Regions from separate parts of the Hoskinsella mucinilytica genome, predicted to be linked through region 1. Evidence: predicted binding sites of a transcription regulator. Region 1 holds the regulator's gene; the other holds the start of a gene.

The links. Region 1 encodes Rex, which represses fermentation and respiration genes when NADH is low (regulators of the CRP and FNR family bind a similar motif). Its sites were predicted from a motif close to GTGAANNNNTTCAC; they were not measured.
Region 2: a site for Rex is predicted at 2,188-2,201, ahead of UGRO018_RS11310 (iron-sulfur cluster assembly scaffold protein). Genes of this name have one in related genera too.

The regions. Positions count from the first base shown of each region.
Region 1 is NZ_JBEQZJ010000012.1:143-8,247, reverse strand. It holds gene UGRO018_RS05555 (LicD family protein) at 1-459, opposite strand, end outside; gene asnS (asparagine--tRNA ligase) at 614-1,999, opposite strand; gene UGRO018_RS05545 (redox-sensing transcriptional repressor Rex) at 2,326-2,955, opposite strand; gene tsaD (tRNA (adenosine(37)-N6)-threonylcarbamoyltransferase complex transferase subunit TsaD) at 3,099-4,133, opposite strand; gene rimI (ribosomal protein S18-alanine N-acetyltransferase) at 4,130-4,579, opposite strand; gene tsaB (tRNA (adenosine(37)-N6)-threonylcarbamoyltransferase complex dimerization subunit type 1 TsaB) at 4,581-5,186, opposite strand; gene tsaE (tRNA (adenosine(37)-N6)-threonylcarbamoyltransferase complex ATPase subunit type 1 TsaE) at 5,183-5,629, opposite strand; gene UGRO018_RS05520 (peptidoglycan bridge formation glycyltransferase FemA/FemB family protein) at 5,630-6,874, opposite strand; gene UGRO018_RS05515 (peptidoglycan bridge formation glycyltransferase FemA/FemB family protein) at 6,891-8,105, opposite strand, start outside.
Region 2 is NZ_JBEQZJ010000028.1:35,963-44,067, forward strand. It holds gene UGRO018_RS11295 (hypothetical protein) at 284-652, shown strand; gene UGRO018_RS11300 (histidinol-phosphatase HisJ family protein) at 748-1,521, shown strand; gene UGRO018_RS11305 (histidine phosphatase family protein) at 1,518-2,075, shown strand; gene UGRO018_RS11310 (iron-sulfur cluster assembly scaffold protein) at 2,319-3,011, shown strand; gene UGRO018_RS11315 (GGGtGRT protein) at 3,023-4,024, shown strand; gene UGRO018_RS11320 (hypothetical protein) at 4,166-4,384, shown strand; gene UGRO018_RS11325 (YbjQ family protein) at 4,365-4,676, shown strand; gene mreB (rod shape-determining protein) at 4,790-5,761, shown strand; gene amrA (AmmeMemoRadiSam system protein A) at 6,091-7,395, shown strand; gene amrS (AmmeMemoRadiSam system radical SAM enzyme) at 7,385-8,105, shown strand, end outside.

The DNA of each region.
Region 1 (8,105 bases):
TCTCCAATATACATCCTTATATTGTTTTTCACTTACATGATCTACAATGAAAACATCAATAAAAATACCATCAGAATCTTTGCATTTATTCTTTAATAAAAAATTCGCCTCTTGACAATAGGTTCCCTTTAAACGAATTTTCATTGGTGGGATCAATACATTATATTCCTTATGCGTTTCAAAGCTTTGTACGATATACTTATCACCAAGTTGATCCACGACCTTTAAAAAGCGCTCATAATCTTCTCGCATCATACCGATATCCGCATCATCATCCCATGGAATAAATCCTTCATGACGTACTGCACCCAATGCACTACCACCTGTTAACCAATAAGGAATATCATTGTTTTTACAAACTTCATCTATATCTTTCAGCATTTCTAACAATACCTTCTGAAGTTGTCGTACTGTTATGACACTGCCATCATGTTTCTCTTTTAGTATATATTCTTTCACATTAATCACCAGTATATATTATAGAAGAAAAAAAGAAGATACTCAATCTTTTTCAAGGAATATCACAAATTTGAAAGATTTTCATGAATTTTCCCAGGAAATAATTACAAAACTTGTGAAAAAGCCACCAATCATTCGATTAGCAGCTTCTATTTTAATACAATAAATTTCTTGGTGTACGTGGGAACGGTTCAACATCTCTGATATTTTGAATACCTGTTAGATACATCAGCATACGATCAAAGCCAAGTCCAAAGCCTGCATGTTTACAGCCTCCATATCTTCTAAGATCCATATACCATTGTAAAGAATCGTTTTCCATACCCATTTCTTTCATACGTGCTTCTAAAATATCATAACGCTCTTCCCTTTGACTTCCACCAACCAATTCTCCTACGCCTGGAACTAGTAAGTCACAAGCAGCTACGGTTTTACCATCTTCATTGACACGCATATAGAATGCTTTGATATCCTTTGGATAATCAATTAAGAATACAGGTCCATTGACTACTTTCTCACATAAGTAACGCTCATGTTCACTTTGTAGATCCATACCCCATTCAATCTTGTTATTTTCGAATTTCACATCGGCTTTTTTCAATTCCTCGATTGCCTGTGTATATGTCATACGTTTAAATTCACTATTCATCACTTTCGTAATACGATCGATACATTCTTTATCAATCATAGAATTAAAGAAATTCATTTCTTCAGGGGCATTGTCTAACACATACTGAATACAATATTTGATCATATCCTCAATCAGATTCATATCATCATCCAGATCAGCAAACGCTATCTCTGGTTCGATCATCCAAAATTCAGAAGCATGACGTGTTGTATTTGAGTTTTCTGCACGGAAGGTTGGCCCAAAGGTATATACATCACGGAACGCCATTGCGAAGGCTTCTACATGAAGCTGACCGGATACAGTCAAAGAAGCATGCTTTCCAAAGAAATCTTCTTCATAGTTAGTATCTTCTCTTGTTGTAACCGTGAATGTTTCACCGGCACCCTCTGCATCATTTCCAGTAATTACTGGAGTGTGTACATAGACAAAGCCTTGATCTTGGAAAAATTCATGGATTGCCATAGATAGCACGGAACGCAAACGGAATACCGCATAGAACGTATTTGCACGAGGACGAAGATGAGCGATTTCACGCAAATATTCAAAGCTATGACGTTTTTTCTGTAATGGATAGTCACGATCACAATCGCCCTCTAATACAACTTCCGTAACTTGTATTTCGAATGGCTGTTTTCCTTCCGGTGTCAATTTTAATTTACCGGTAACCGTGATTGCCGCTCCTGTTGGATACTTTTCTACTTCCGCAAAATTCTTTAATTCTTGCATATAAACGAGTTGTGCATTACGGAAATAAGTACCGTCGTTTAATTCGATAAAGCCTAGTTTTCCACTACATCGATTCGTTCTGATCCAACCCTGTAGTAGGACATATTCCATACTGTCAAGTTCTACATGTGAACCACTTAATACGATTTCATATAATTCACGAATTGTCATAAATTCAAACATCATAATTCCTCCTTTTGTAAAAAAAAGCGTTCCTATACAGGAACGCTTATCATCAGCGCAGTGCCATCCTGATTCCCTGTATTAAAACATACAGAGCATCTTAATTCATCCATAACGTCGGATATACGAAGCTGTCTACTGTTAGTTCTCCAGCTTTGCTTCACAGGTGTTCTCCATAAGGATTTTGTTCTGTCTTTCACCAATTACAGAATCGCTTTTCTCAAAACTCACTTATATCGTCCTGTTTCTACGCATTTTTTCAAGTTTTTCTAACTCTTGTATAGATGATATCACAATTACTTCCTTTATGACAAGCTTTTTTTTGATTAATGAGAGACACTCAGTTTATTTGTTTCAAATACCAGCTCTTGAATGGAAGAAACAACATCAACACTTTTTAATACGACACCTTTTGGTATCTGAATATGCTCATGTGTAAAATCTACCAAACCGATAATACCACAAGCAATCAATCGATCGACCGTTTGTTGAATATTTTCACTGATCGCCAAGATTGCGATACGACAACCATCAGGTACTCTTTGTTCTAGCTCACTGATGTCATAAACGGGGATACCGAAACGAACGCCTTGACGATCTGGATTGATATCGAATGCACATGTGATTTCACCTACGACATAATCCCATTTATTATATTTCATCAAGGCACGGCCCATATTACCTGCACCGACCAAAATGATTTTCTCATCAAAATCCATGCCTAATTCTTGATTGAATATTTCAATCAAGCGATTGACATCATAGCCATAACCTTGTTTTCCCAGATTTCCAAGAAAAGAAAAATCACGACGAATCGTCGTTGGTTCAATATTTACAACGCTTGCCAATTCCTTCGACATGATGCGCTCTACACCAGAGCTTTTTAATTTACGTAGTGCTTTAAGATAAACAGGATAACGCTGCAATGTTGCCTTTGGTACGTTCTTTTCACTCATGTTGATCACCTATGAGTTAGTATACCACGATTTTTCTTATTTGTGAATAAATTAATAAGTTTAACATGCAAAAACATATCCGTTTGATACAAGATCATATCCGATAGTAGCATGAAACAAGGTATTGATTCGGTCAAAGGATTTTATAAATGTGAAACCTTTTCATCATTTTCTAATTCTATTCCAGGATCTGCTGTCAAATCAAAATCACCACGCACGCCATGTTGGTAAGCAATGGTACCTGCCACAGCAATCATTGCCGCATTATCCGTACAACAAGATAGTGGTGGAATAATAAATTCAACATCAGAGAATTCTTTGGTTAGATCCTCACTTACTTTTTGACGCAAACAAGAATTTGCGGCAACACCACCGGCCAATACCATTTGTAATGGTTGATATTGTTTTAATGCAATTCTAGCTCTTAATAAAAGTGCTTCAAACGCTGTTTCTTGATAAGAAGCTGCAAGATCTGCTGGAACAAATGGTTCATTTTTTCGCTTACTACGATCGATAAATTGTAATACGCTACTTTTCAAACCACTAAAAGAAAAATCTAATTCATTTTCTGTTTTGGGTTTTGCAAGCGTATAAACGGCTTTGCCTTCCTTTGCCAATTTATCCACATAAACGCCTCCAGGATATGGAAGACCAAGTACACGACCTACCTTATCGCCAGCCTCACCGATTGCATCATCCTGTGTCGTTCCCAAAATTTCAAAGCTCCATTCATCCTTCATATAGACCAATTCAGTATGTCCACCGGATACCACTAACGCCAATAAAGGAAACTTCAGATCAGCAATCAATGCATTTGCATATATATGACCTGCGATATGATGCACTGGAACCAATGGTTTCTGGTATGCCCATGCCAAAGTTTTCGCAGCTTGTACACCTACATGAAGACATCCTACTAAACCAGGCCCTTGGGTTACTGCGATAGCATCCATATCCTCTACTTGCATTTCTGCCTTTTTTAAGGCCTCTTCGATTACCATCGAAATATTTTCCACATGGATACGGCTTGCGACTTCCGGGATGACTCCACCAAAATCCTTATGGACATCGATTTGTGTCGCAACGATGTTTGCCAATACTTCTTTTCCATTTTTTACGATGGCAACTGCAGTCTCATCACAGCTAGACTCAATTGCCAATATATAGGTATCTTTCATTCACAATTTCCTCCTAAGGCCTTAACCAGAACGTAAGCATCTTCGCCATTATCCTGATAATACCTTTTTCGTGTGTTTACATTGATAAAATCATAAGCGGCATATAGTTTTTGAGCACTTTGATTAGATACACGTACTTCCAGAGATATCGTTTCACATCCCTTTTCTTGTGCATCTTGAATCATTTGATCCATCATCAAACGTGCATAACGTTTCCCTCGATAAGGAGGTAACACTGCAATTTTCGCAAGTTGACAAACATCAAAAGTGATCCAAAAGTCAATATATCCAAGTATGATTCCATCCTGTTCTAACACATATAATAATGCATAATCATTTTCCTCAAGTTCATATAAATATTGCTTTTCATTCCAAGGCATAGGAAAGCATTCTGCATCTATAGATAAGATCTGATTAAGATCTTCCTTTTTCATAGCACGAAGCATGTTACTTCACCTTGTAGGCATCCTGTTCCTTTAAATAACGGGGTGTCAATGTATGAATATTTTCAACCTTTCTAGCAATCGGATATAAGGTTTCAAAGTTTTTCACCAGATCCGTATGCGCTGTTTCAAGATCAATTAAGGCTCCATCACCAATCACCACTGATTTTGGATGTTCTTGTAGATACGCTTTGATTTCATCTAACGTCATAATGCATTCATCCTTTAAAAACTTGCCTTTATCCAAAATACCAACATAAGCTCTGGAACTTCTGGCATCTAACATCACAAATGCATTCTCTTGTATTCCTGCGTATAATTGTAAGGTAGATAAACAATATAATGGGATATGCTTTCTCGTACATAATACCTTAGCAACTGCCATTGCAATTCTAACCCCGGTATAACTACCAGGTCCATCACTAATGACCACTTCATCCAAATCATCAGCTGTCCATCCAATTTGATCCATACATTTGATCAATTCCGGAAACAAGGTCTCACTTTGTTGTTTCCAACAAGAAAAAGCTTCACCTGCTTTCACTTTTCCATCTTCTAATAAAACGATAACAAGATGCTTGTGTGCACTATCCATACATAAGGTCTTCATACTAATTCCCTCACTATCTTTTCGTATTTTTCGCCAATTGCCTTGAAACAAAAGGTTCTCTCATCTTCACCACTGCGTAAAATTTCAATTTCCAAACGCTCTTTCGGCAATTGATTTTCTATAAAATGAGGCCATTCTACTACGCAAACACCATCTGCATCAAATACCTCTTCAAATCCTAAATCTTGGGTAATACCTTCCAAACGGTATGCATCAATATGATAAAACGGCATATCGCCATGATATGTTTTTAATATCGTAAAGGTTGGCGAATTGATGACTTTTTTTATACCGATTGCCTTACCAATCGATTTTGTTAACGTTGTTTTTCCTGCACCGAGGTCTCCTGTCAAAGTCAACAATGCACCAGGAAACATCAGCTTTCCTATTTTTTCACCTAATGCTGCTGTTTCAGCTAATGAATGTACTACGATTTCCTTCATTTAATCGCCTCCCAAAGCTTTTTCACGCTTTTTCTTCATATAATTATACATAAAATGGAACATTGGATAAAGTAATTTGTTCACCGGAATATCAAATTCTCCGATAAATTCATTGATCAACGGATTAAAGTTATCTTTAAACTTTGTCAAACCGTCATCCAGGCTACCTTCTACACCACCCATATTACACGTTTTACAGCCATTTTCAAATGCCCATTTCATATTTTCTACATAGATTTTATATTGTGGCATAAACTTTTTGAATCTTTGATCCATACCGGCATATAACATTTCACATGTATGTCCATATCGTATGCTCAATACACCTGCGATATAGATTTTACCACGAACTTGTCCCATCTCTTCAAAGATATCCTTAAATTCCTTCACATCTTTGTTTAAAGAACGCTCCATATCCTGTAGTCTTCTCATTTTCTTGACCGCATTTTCCGGACAGTTTTCTATCTCTTTTTTTACTTCTTCATGTTTTTTTAAATATTCTTGATATAGCGCTTCTAGATCCACACCTGCTAAAAATATTTTGGTATCTGCCGGATAAGCTTCACAAAGTTTTTGAAAATAAGAAGCACCTCTTAGATGTACGCCTTTTCTTTCTTCTGTTAAAGAAACAAGACGAGAGAATTCATCCACAAAATTTTTACCACCCATTTCAATTTCAACATTGCGTTTTACTGCGTCTTTGATCAGGCGTCTAGTATGACGTGGTAGTTGTGCTTCAAAATCATCGCTTCGATATACATTAGATTGAAAACGTGGTTGTATGGTATCTCCGATATGCATAGAGAATCCTTGATGTCTTCCGTTTACGAATTGAAAATTGTCCATATATTCTTTTGTTTCAGGATATTGATCGGTATTATATTCTGTAGATTTATAATCATTGATATGAATACCTGGATCAACCTTTATAAAAATACAATGATCCTTTCGGCTATATTGTTTTAATCCATCAAAATAAGCCTTCATAATATCTTTGTTATGGAAATCCATCACTGGGCCTTTTGGCAAATAGTACATGGTGAAACCAAGTGGTAGTTGTTTGATCAACACAAGAGAGGAAGCAACCAATTGATGATGATCATCTCTTACTCCGGCTAATACGGATTTCCAATTGTCCTTAACCCTAGCCCATGAAGCAGACTGTAGTAAATTACAATATTCATGCACTTCCACAAATGCGTCATGTTCCGCTTTGCTTATATCCACTGTAAACGTATATTTCATGTGATAGCCACCTTCCTTAAACGATATGCTTGAGTCTGTTATACACAGAGAAGCATCCCTTTCTGATTGGTAAATAAAAGTCTCCTAACAATTCAACTGCTTCTGCATTAAAACCACGTTTAAATTCATACACACCATAGTCATCTGCATCTTTATGGAAATTTCCACTGGTTCCATAGAAATTATAGGAGGTATAGCCATGTGATAATGCGTAACGAATCATGTTCCATTGAATGGTATAAGGACCGTTATATTTGTTATATTCATGATAAGAACCGCCTGATAAATAAACGATTTCCTTACCATAAAGGATAAAGAAACAGCTAGCCAAAGGCATCCACTCACCTTGATTCAATAACACTTCAGCTTCTGAACGTTTTTTCTTTGTATTTTCAAGTGTCTGAGCAGCAAGTTCCATCTTCTTTTTTAATTTTTCTGTCGGCTTTTCATCATATTCTGATTTTAACTTATGAAATTTTGACATTGCTTCTTCGACCTTCTGTGTTTGCTCCTTCATATAGCCCTTGACATCAAGTTGTGCATAAGCAATCTTAATTTGATCTTCGCCAAAAAAATGATATAAATGTTCATGATAGGAATGTTCTCTGGCAAGGAATCCTTTCCTTTTTCCTGTTTCCTCCACTACTTTTTCATAAAGAGGAAGCTCATCATGAGATAAAAAGGAAACAACTACATGATTAGAATCCACTTTTTTTATAATTCTTTTTCTAAGCTGATCCATGTTTTTTATTAAATCTTCTTCTGTTTTGTTTTTTAAATCCAATACCATCATCCATCTCGCTTGTGAAACTGCATTAAACCCTGTTGTAAAACCACCATGTTTACATCCCTGTCGTAACAAAGCATCTATATAGTCATGATGATCAAATCCATCCTTCACGATCTCCCCATTTTTATCTCTTTGAATCAATGGAACATAAGGATCGAATTTTAAATATAGACATTTATGATCATATAAATATTTTTTTAGATGAGAAAAAAAGAAATCCATCAATTCTTTATCCTCATAATCCATCAAAAAACCACGAGGCGCATAAAAATAGCGAAAAAATCTTGCGACTGGCATGCTTTGTAAAAAGGTTGCCGCAATTAAAGTATCTTCGTGTTTCACACCAACTAAATAACATTCATAGCCTTCTTCTTTTTTTATGTGATATTCTTCCACACTTTGTAAAAAAGAGCTATATTTATGATTTCTCGCAAAGGAGTC
Region 2 (8,105 bases), on a different contig from region 1:
TAAATGTCAATAAATTTAGTAAAATAAGTTGGTAAAACTGGTAAAAAGTTTACTAAAAGTGAAAAAGATAGCAATCATCTCAAATCAGAAATTTATACTTTTAAAGAGATAAAGAATGATTTTCGATGGTTTTGTTGAATTCCATGAAAAAACATTGGAAAAGGCGTAATCTTCATGTATAATAAGCATATAGAAGGTAAATTCTATTTCTGATTGGTTTTTTTTAAACCAACAAGATCATTCATGCATATCTTATAAAAACAAAATAATGGAGGACATACGAATGAAGATCAAAAATGATGATGCTTTATCTTTTTTACGCAGTTTTGGGTTTCGCTGTTGTGAACATACGGGGGAAGGATTTATTCGTTATCATAAAACAATAGGAAATATGATCGTGACGATCGCAAACGGACAATTTGAAAATAAGATCCGTATTTCTTTACTACAGGATAAAGAAGGAAGAATACGCACATCTTATAAAGATATCTTAGAATATACGGAAATGATCGGGTCTATGATCGATGCCGGCTTGATCGCAGAAAGTGCATCCGTTGATTTAGAAAAGGAAGAAGCATTAGATGAGATAGAGCTTATGGAAAATCCATTGATATCTTTTCCGAGAAAACCAGAAGGATTTATGGCACAATAGCAGGTAATCACTGCTATTTTTTTGTTTTACTTGTGAAATTTTGGCGTTTTTTGCGTTTAACGTGTATAATAAATAAAAAAAGGGAGGCGAATCAAATGATTGATGGACATATGCATTTGGAAAATGGCCCATTAAGTGTGGACTATGTTATGGAATTTGTAAATGCCGGAGTAAAGGCAGGAATGGATACGATACAAATATTGGATCATACTCATCGATTTGAGGAATTTGCGCCAATGTATGAAGTGTTAAAAGAAACAGCCCCTCAACAAAAGGCGTGGTTTGATAAGAAAAAATTAGAACCGCTTCGTGTATATCACGAATTGATAGAAGAGGTTCGCTCTAAAGCATTACCGATCGAGGTACGCTTTGGCTTAGAGGTGTGCTATGCACCTCAGGATAAAGCTTTGATTCAGGATGTGTTATCTAGATATCCTTATGATTTTGTGATTGGTAGCATTCATTCTATTGATGGTAGATTATACGATATGAAAAGCTTTTCCAGGGAAATTTTGTGGGATCGATTTGATACCGATGAGATTTATCGACGTTATTATGAAATCATGGAAGATATGATTGGTAGCGATTTGTTTACTCAGATCGGACATCCGGATCAGTTAAAGCTGTTTCATGATGTGCCGAATTATGATTTAGTTCCAACCTACGAAAAACTCGCTAAGCTTGCGAAAGAACATGATGTTTATATGGAAAACAATACCGGGATCCATTATCGTTATGGTCATGAAGATATCGGGACCAATCCTGTGTTTCTTGCAATCTTAAAGAATCATGGTGTAAAGATCATGACCGCAAGTGATGCACATCAGCCTCAAGATGTAGGGAAATTCATACAGGAGATAACAAAATGATCTATTTTGTACGACATGGACAAACGGATTGGAATAAACAAGGTCTTCTACAAGGACAAAGTGATATTCCATTAAATGAGGAAGGGATCGCTCAGGCAAAGCAGGTAGGGGAATGGTTAAAAGAGATACCTATCGATAAGGTGTATTGTTCCCCATTAAAGCGTACCAGAGAAACCGCAAATTGGATCATTGCCGATAGAGGGTTGGCCGTTTCAGAAGATGAACGACTTTTGGAACGCCATTTTGGAGAATTGGAAGGAAGTCATAAAAGCGAATGGGATTTTCAAAGCTTCTGGGTATTGGATACACAGGCGAAATATGGGATGGAATCAGTAGAGGATCTATTTGAGCGAGTATATCGTTTCTTGGATATGATACAAGAAGAAGCCATCGATCACAATATTTTATTGGTAGCACATGGGGGTGTGAGCATTCCATTTCAATGCTATTTCAATGAGGAATACAAAAAGAAAGAGCTGACTTCTTTGATCTTGAAAAACTGTGAAGTCGCACAAAGAGAAAGTAAGAAGAAGCAGATGTGTGAAAAGGGATGAAAAATCCCTTTTTTTTTCGGGGCTATGTAAGAATAAAAGGCGCCTTTAGCATTGACAGGACATGGGAAAAGATTTAAAATTAAAGAGTGGGAAAACGACTTTCACAATACTTGTGAAAAAGTTCCCAAACATATATTTCTATGATAGAGGGTAGAAATATGCGATAAACCAAGGCTACAACTTTTTCATAGAAAGTAGCATACATTGGTAAAATCATGGATGACACGAGAAAGGAGAAATGACATGATTTATTCAAAAGAAGTTGAAAACATGTGCCCAGTAACATGCGGCGCTAGTCACGGATGTGCTCCTATTCCTGAAGAAGGAAAATGGGTTTACTCAAAAGAAATCAAAGACATCTCTGGTTTAACACACGGTATCGGATGGTGTGCTCCACAACAGGGTGCCTGCAAATTAACGTTAAACGTAAAGGAAGGTATCATCGAAGAAGCATTGATCGAAACGATTGGTTGTTCAGGTATGACTCACTCCGCTGCGATGGCAAGTGAGGCAATCGTAGGAAAGACTTTACTGGAAGCAGTAAACACTGACCTTGTATGTGATGCAATCAATACTGCTATGCGTGAATTGTTCTTACAGATCATCTACGGACGTACTCAGTCTGCATTCTCTGAAAACGGACTTCCTGTAGGTGCTGGTTTGGAAGACTTAGGTAAAGGAACTCGTTCTCAGGTAGGTACGATTTATTCTACCAAAGTAAAGGGTCCTCGTTACTTGGATCTTGCTGAAGGCTACATCCTGAAAATGGGATTAGATGAAAACAGTGAAATCATTGGTTACGAATATGTAAACATGGGTGTTTTCATGGATGCTGTTAAAAAAGGTGTAAATGCTGAAGAAGCATTGAACAACGCTAAGAAAACTTACGGTCGTTATGCAGATGCTGTTAAATATATCGACCCAAGACACGAATAGGAGGAAAAATCATGGCATTATTTGAAGGATACGAAAGACGTATTGATAAAATCAATGAAGTATTAAACTCATATGGTATTTCTTCCGTCGAAGAAGCAAAAAAACTATGTGATGATAAAGGTGTAGATGTTTACAACCTTGTAAAAGAAATTCAGCCAATTTGTTTTGAAAACGCTAGCTGGGCTTACATCGTAGGTGCTGCTATCGCAATCAAAAAAGGTGATAAAACAGCTTATGATGTAGCAAAATCTTTAGGTGAAGGTCTTCAGGCTTTCTGTATTCCAGGATCTGTTGCTGATGATCGTAAAGTTGGTTTAGGTCATGGTAACCTAGCTGCTATGTTATTGAACGATGATACAAAATGTTTCGCATTCCTTGCAGGACACGAATCTTTCGCTGCTGCTGAAGGTGCAATCGGTATCGCTCGTAACGCTAACAAAGCACGTAAAGAACCACTTCGTGTTATCCTAAACGGTTTAGGAAAAGACGCTGCAAAAATCATTTCTCGTATCAATGGATTTACTTATGTAGAAACTAAATTCGATTATTTCACAGGTGAATTAAGTGAAGTAAGCAGAACTTCTTACTCTAATGGAGAAAGAGCTGCTGTTAACTGCTACGGTGTAGATGATGTACGTGAAGGTGTTGCTGTTATGCATCACGAAGGTGTAGACGTATCCATTACTGGTAACTCTACAAACCCAACTCGTTTCCAGCACCCAGTTGCAGGTACATACAAAAAAGAATGTATCGAACAGGGTAAGAAATACTTCTCTGTAGCTTCAGGTGGTGGTACAGGACGTACCCTTCACCCAGATAACATGGCTGCTGGTCCTGCTTCTTATGGTATGACTGATACTATGGGACGTATGCACTCAGATGCACAGTTCGCCGGTTCTTCTTCAGTTCCTGCTCACGTTGAGATGATGGGTCTGATCGGTATGGGTAATAACCCAATGGTTGGAGCTAGTGTTGCTGTTGCAGTAGCAATCGCTGAGGCAATGAACAAATAATTCATATTCTATGAAAAAGTAAGATGATTTCCTTTGAAATCATCTTTTTCTATATTTGATTAGAAAAACATAACAATCATGGAAATGTCTTGCAGTTTTATTAAAATGGCTATATCATAAAGAAAAGAAGGAGGAGCTGTGATGAACAAAAAAATGGTTGCGCCGATCCTTATCGGTATCTTAGTAACAGGGTACTTTCTATTATGGATAGCGTTGATCTTATGGTCAGATAGAAATGGCTTTCTAATGATCATGTTGGGAATACCCATGACTGCTCTTTTGTTTCTTTGGATTCATGTAGTAAAAGAGCGCATTGATGAGATAAGGAGTGGTGAAGAAGATGATCTTAGTCAATACTGATTACATTACAGGAAAAGAGTTAGAAATGCTTGGTTTAGTGAAAGGAAGTACCATCCAAACCAAAAATATCGGAAAAGACATTTCTCAAGGATTTAAAACATTGGTTGGTGGAGAATTAAAGGCTTATAATGATATGATGAATGAAGCCAGAGCACTTGCGACAAAACGTATGGTGGAAGAAGCGGAAGGTATGGGAGCCGATGCCATTGTGAATATACGTTATGCTTCTAGTGCCATCATGGGTGGTGCTGCAGAGGTCATCGCTTATGGTACTGCGGTGCGATTTCAATAGAACCTTTTGAGGTTCTTTTCTTTTGAAAAAAATGGAAATTGTAATAGTTTTATCATCATTTCTGTGGTATATTATTATTGGTATTTTACAAAAAGTTGGAAAGAAGGAAAAGTATGGCTAGAAAGATAGGAATCGATTTGGGTACGACCAATTTATTGATCTGTGTCGACAATAAAGGTGTTGTTGTGGATGAGCCCTCTATTATCACTGTAGATGCGCAATCTAAAAAATGTATCGCAGCAGGATTAGATGCAAGAGATATGTTGGGACGTACACCTAAAAATATGATATGTATCCGCCCTTTGAAAGATGGCGTTGTTGCGGATTTCGAAGCAACAGATATGATGTTAAATTATTTTTTAAAAAAATGTGATTTGAAAGGGATGTTTCAGAAAAATGTCATTCTGATTTGTCATCCTACGAAAATAACCAGTGTAGAGAAAAATGCAATCAGAGATTGTGCATATCGTGCAGGGGCAAAGAAGGTTTATTTAGAAGAGGAACCAAAGATTGCGGCATTGGGTGCCGGTCTTGATATCGGAAAAGCCAGTGGAAACATGGTATTGGATATCGGTGGTGGAACCAGTGATATTGCAGTATTGTCATTAGGTGACATCGTTTGCTCGACTTCAATTAAAACCGCTGGTAATCGTATTACACAAGATATCATTGAGAATGTACGTGTACAGAAAAAAATGTACATTGGGGAACAAACTGCAGATGAAATCAAAGTGAAGATTGCGAATGCTATTCCAAGTAATGATCCAGAAACCATCAGTATCAGTGGTAGAGATGTAGAAACCGGATTACCTCATGCAATTGAAATAAATGCAAATGAAGTAGAAACTTGGATCCATCAAAGCCTTCGTGAAATCGTTCATGCGACAAAGACCATTCTTGAAGTAACACCTCCGGAACTTGCTTCAGATATCGTTCAACATGGATTGGTATTGACCGGTGGAGGAGCTTTATTAAAGAACCTTGATCAGTTAATGAAAGATGAGTTAAAAATACCGGTATATGTAGCAGAAAATGCATTGAAATGTGTTGTAGATGGTTGCCAGATCATGCTTGAAAATTTATAAACAGATCGATTTGATCTGTTTTTTTTAGGACCCCTTGTTCTAGTTTTTTCTCTTTTTTTTGGTAGATCATAACTTCATGATCTTTAGGTTGTTAAAGCAACATTTTTTCAAAAAATGAAAGGAAATTTTAATAATTTGCACAAAAAATATAAGAATTTTTCATTTTTGTAACTTTTGGAAAAATTTATGTTACTCTTATAGGCGAAACAGGTCGATTGCCTCCTATTCAAAGATACTCCCATTCTTATGACAAAGCAATATGAAGTACCTAAAACAATCGTCCTGTTTCACTTAATCGTGCTATAATGAAACCATAAGAGGTGATGAAGATGTTATTATCAGCATACACAGTTCCTCATCCTCCGATCATCTTATCAGAGATCGGAAAAGGAGAAGAAGAAAAAATCGCAAAGACACAAGTAGCTTACCATAAGATTGCGAAAGAAATCGCCCATCTACAACCGGATACCATTCTTTTCTTCTCATCGCATGCACCGGCATATTATGATTATATATCGATCTCTTCAGGGAAGGAAGCATATGGTGATTTTGCAAACTTTCATGCCTCAGATGTCAAATTTTATGAGGTTTATGATACTGAACTGGCATTACAGATACAAGAGGAAGCCCAAAAAGCCAATCTACCAGCAGGATTATTAGGTGATCATTCAGCACAATTAGACCATGGCACTATGGTGCCGCTGTATTTTATCGAACAAGAGCTAGAGGATTTTCAAATCGTGAGAATCGCAGTAAGTGATTTAGATAGGGAAATTCAATATCAATTCGGTCAATGTATCGCTCATGTATTAAGAGAAAGTAAAAAGCGAGTTATCGTGATAGCAAGTGGTGATCTTTCTCATAAGTTAAAATCAGATGGTCCATATGGATTCAGTAAGGAAGGTCCGATATTTGATCAAAAGATACTTTCCATCTTTAAAAGCAATGATTTTGATGCATTGTTACGAATGGATGAAACCATTGTAGAAGAAAGTGCACAATGTGGTTTTCCTACTTTCTTAATGCTGGCAGGTGTATTATCACGATTTTCTCATCAAACAAATGTATTATCTTATGAAGGGGTCTTTGGTGTAGGCTATCTTATTGCCTCCATATCAATTGAACAAGATCTTTATGTGGCTTTGGCTAAAATGGCATTAGAGTATTACATAAAATATCATAGCGTGCTACCTGCATCCTGTATTCCAAAAGAATTATATCAACCGGCAGCGGTATTTGTTTCCCTGAAAAAACATGGGGAATTAAGAGGTTGTATCGGTACGATCTTGCCTACAAAAGATAGCGCAGGTGAGGAGATCATCGCAAATGCCATTGCCGCAGGTACAAGAGATCCAAGATTTCATTGTATCACCTATGAAGAACTACCTCTTTTGGAATATAGTGTAGATGTCTTGAGTGAACCTGAGGATATTGATTCATTAAATGAACTGGATGTGAAGCGTTATGGCATCATCGTAGGAGATGATCACCATAGAGGCCTTCTTTTGCCCGATTTGGTTGGCGTGGACACAGTTGAGGATCAAGTGAGAATTGCGCTGACAAAGGCCGGAATGGATGGAAATGACCCGTTTTATCTTCAAAGATTTGAGGTGGTACGACATTATGAAATGTGATCTATGTTTTCATCATTGTGAAATAGCGGAAGGGAAAGACGGTTTCTGTAAGGCCAGAGGTTGTGTAAACGGAAGCATTGTTCCTTTGCAGTATGGAAAAGTGACATCGATTGCTTTGGATGCTATAGAAAAAAAGCCTTTTGCACACTTTCATCCCGGAAGCAAGATCTTATCTATTGGAAGTAGTGGATGTAATTTTCATTGTGATTTTTGTCAGAATTACACCATCAGTCAAAAACCGGAACCTGAATTTGAAAGAGTTACACCGGAAGATATCGTATTTCTTGGAGAAGATATGAAACAACAAGGTAATATAGGAATTGCATATACGTATAATGAACCATTGATCAGCTACGAGTTTGTTTATGATTGTGCAAGACTTGCACATGATCATCAGTTGAAAAATGTTGTTGTGACCAATGGAGCGATTTCCTCCAACTATCTGTTGGATCTATTACCTTATATTGATGCGATGAATATTGATCTAAAATCTATACAACCTAAATTCTATCAGGATATTCAAGGAAATTTAGAACAGGTCAAACAGACAATCGTGATTAGTAGTGCCTATACGCATGTAGAGCTTACGACCTTGATCATACCGGGAAGAAATGATTCTATACGTGATATGGAAGAAGAAGCCGCATGGATTGCTTCAATTGATCCTGATATTCCTTTGCATCTTACAAGATATTTCCCGGCATACCAAT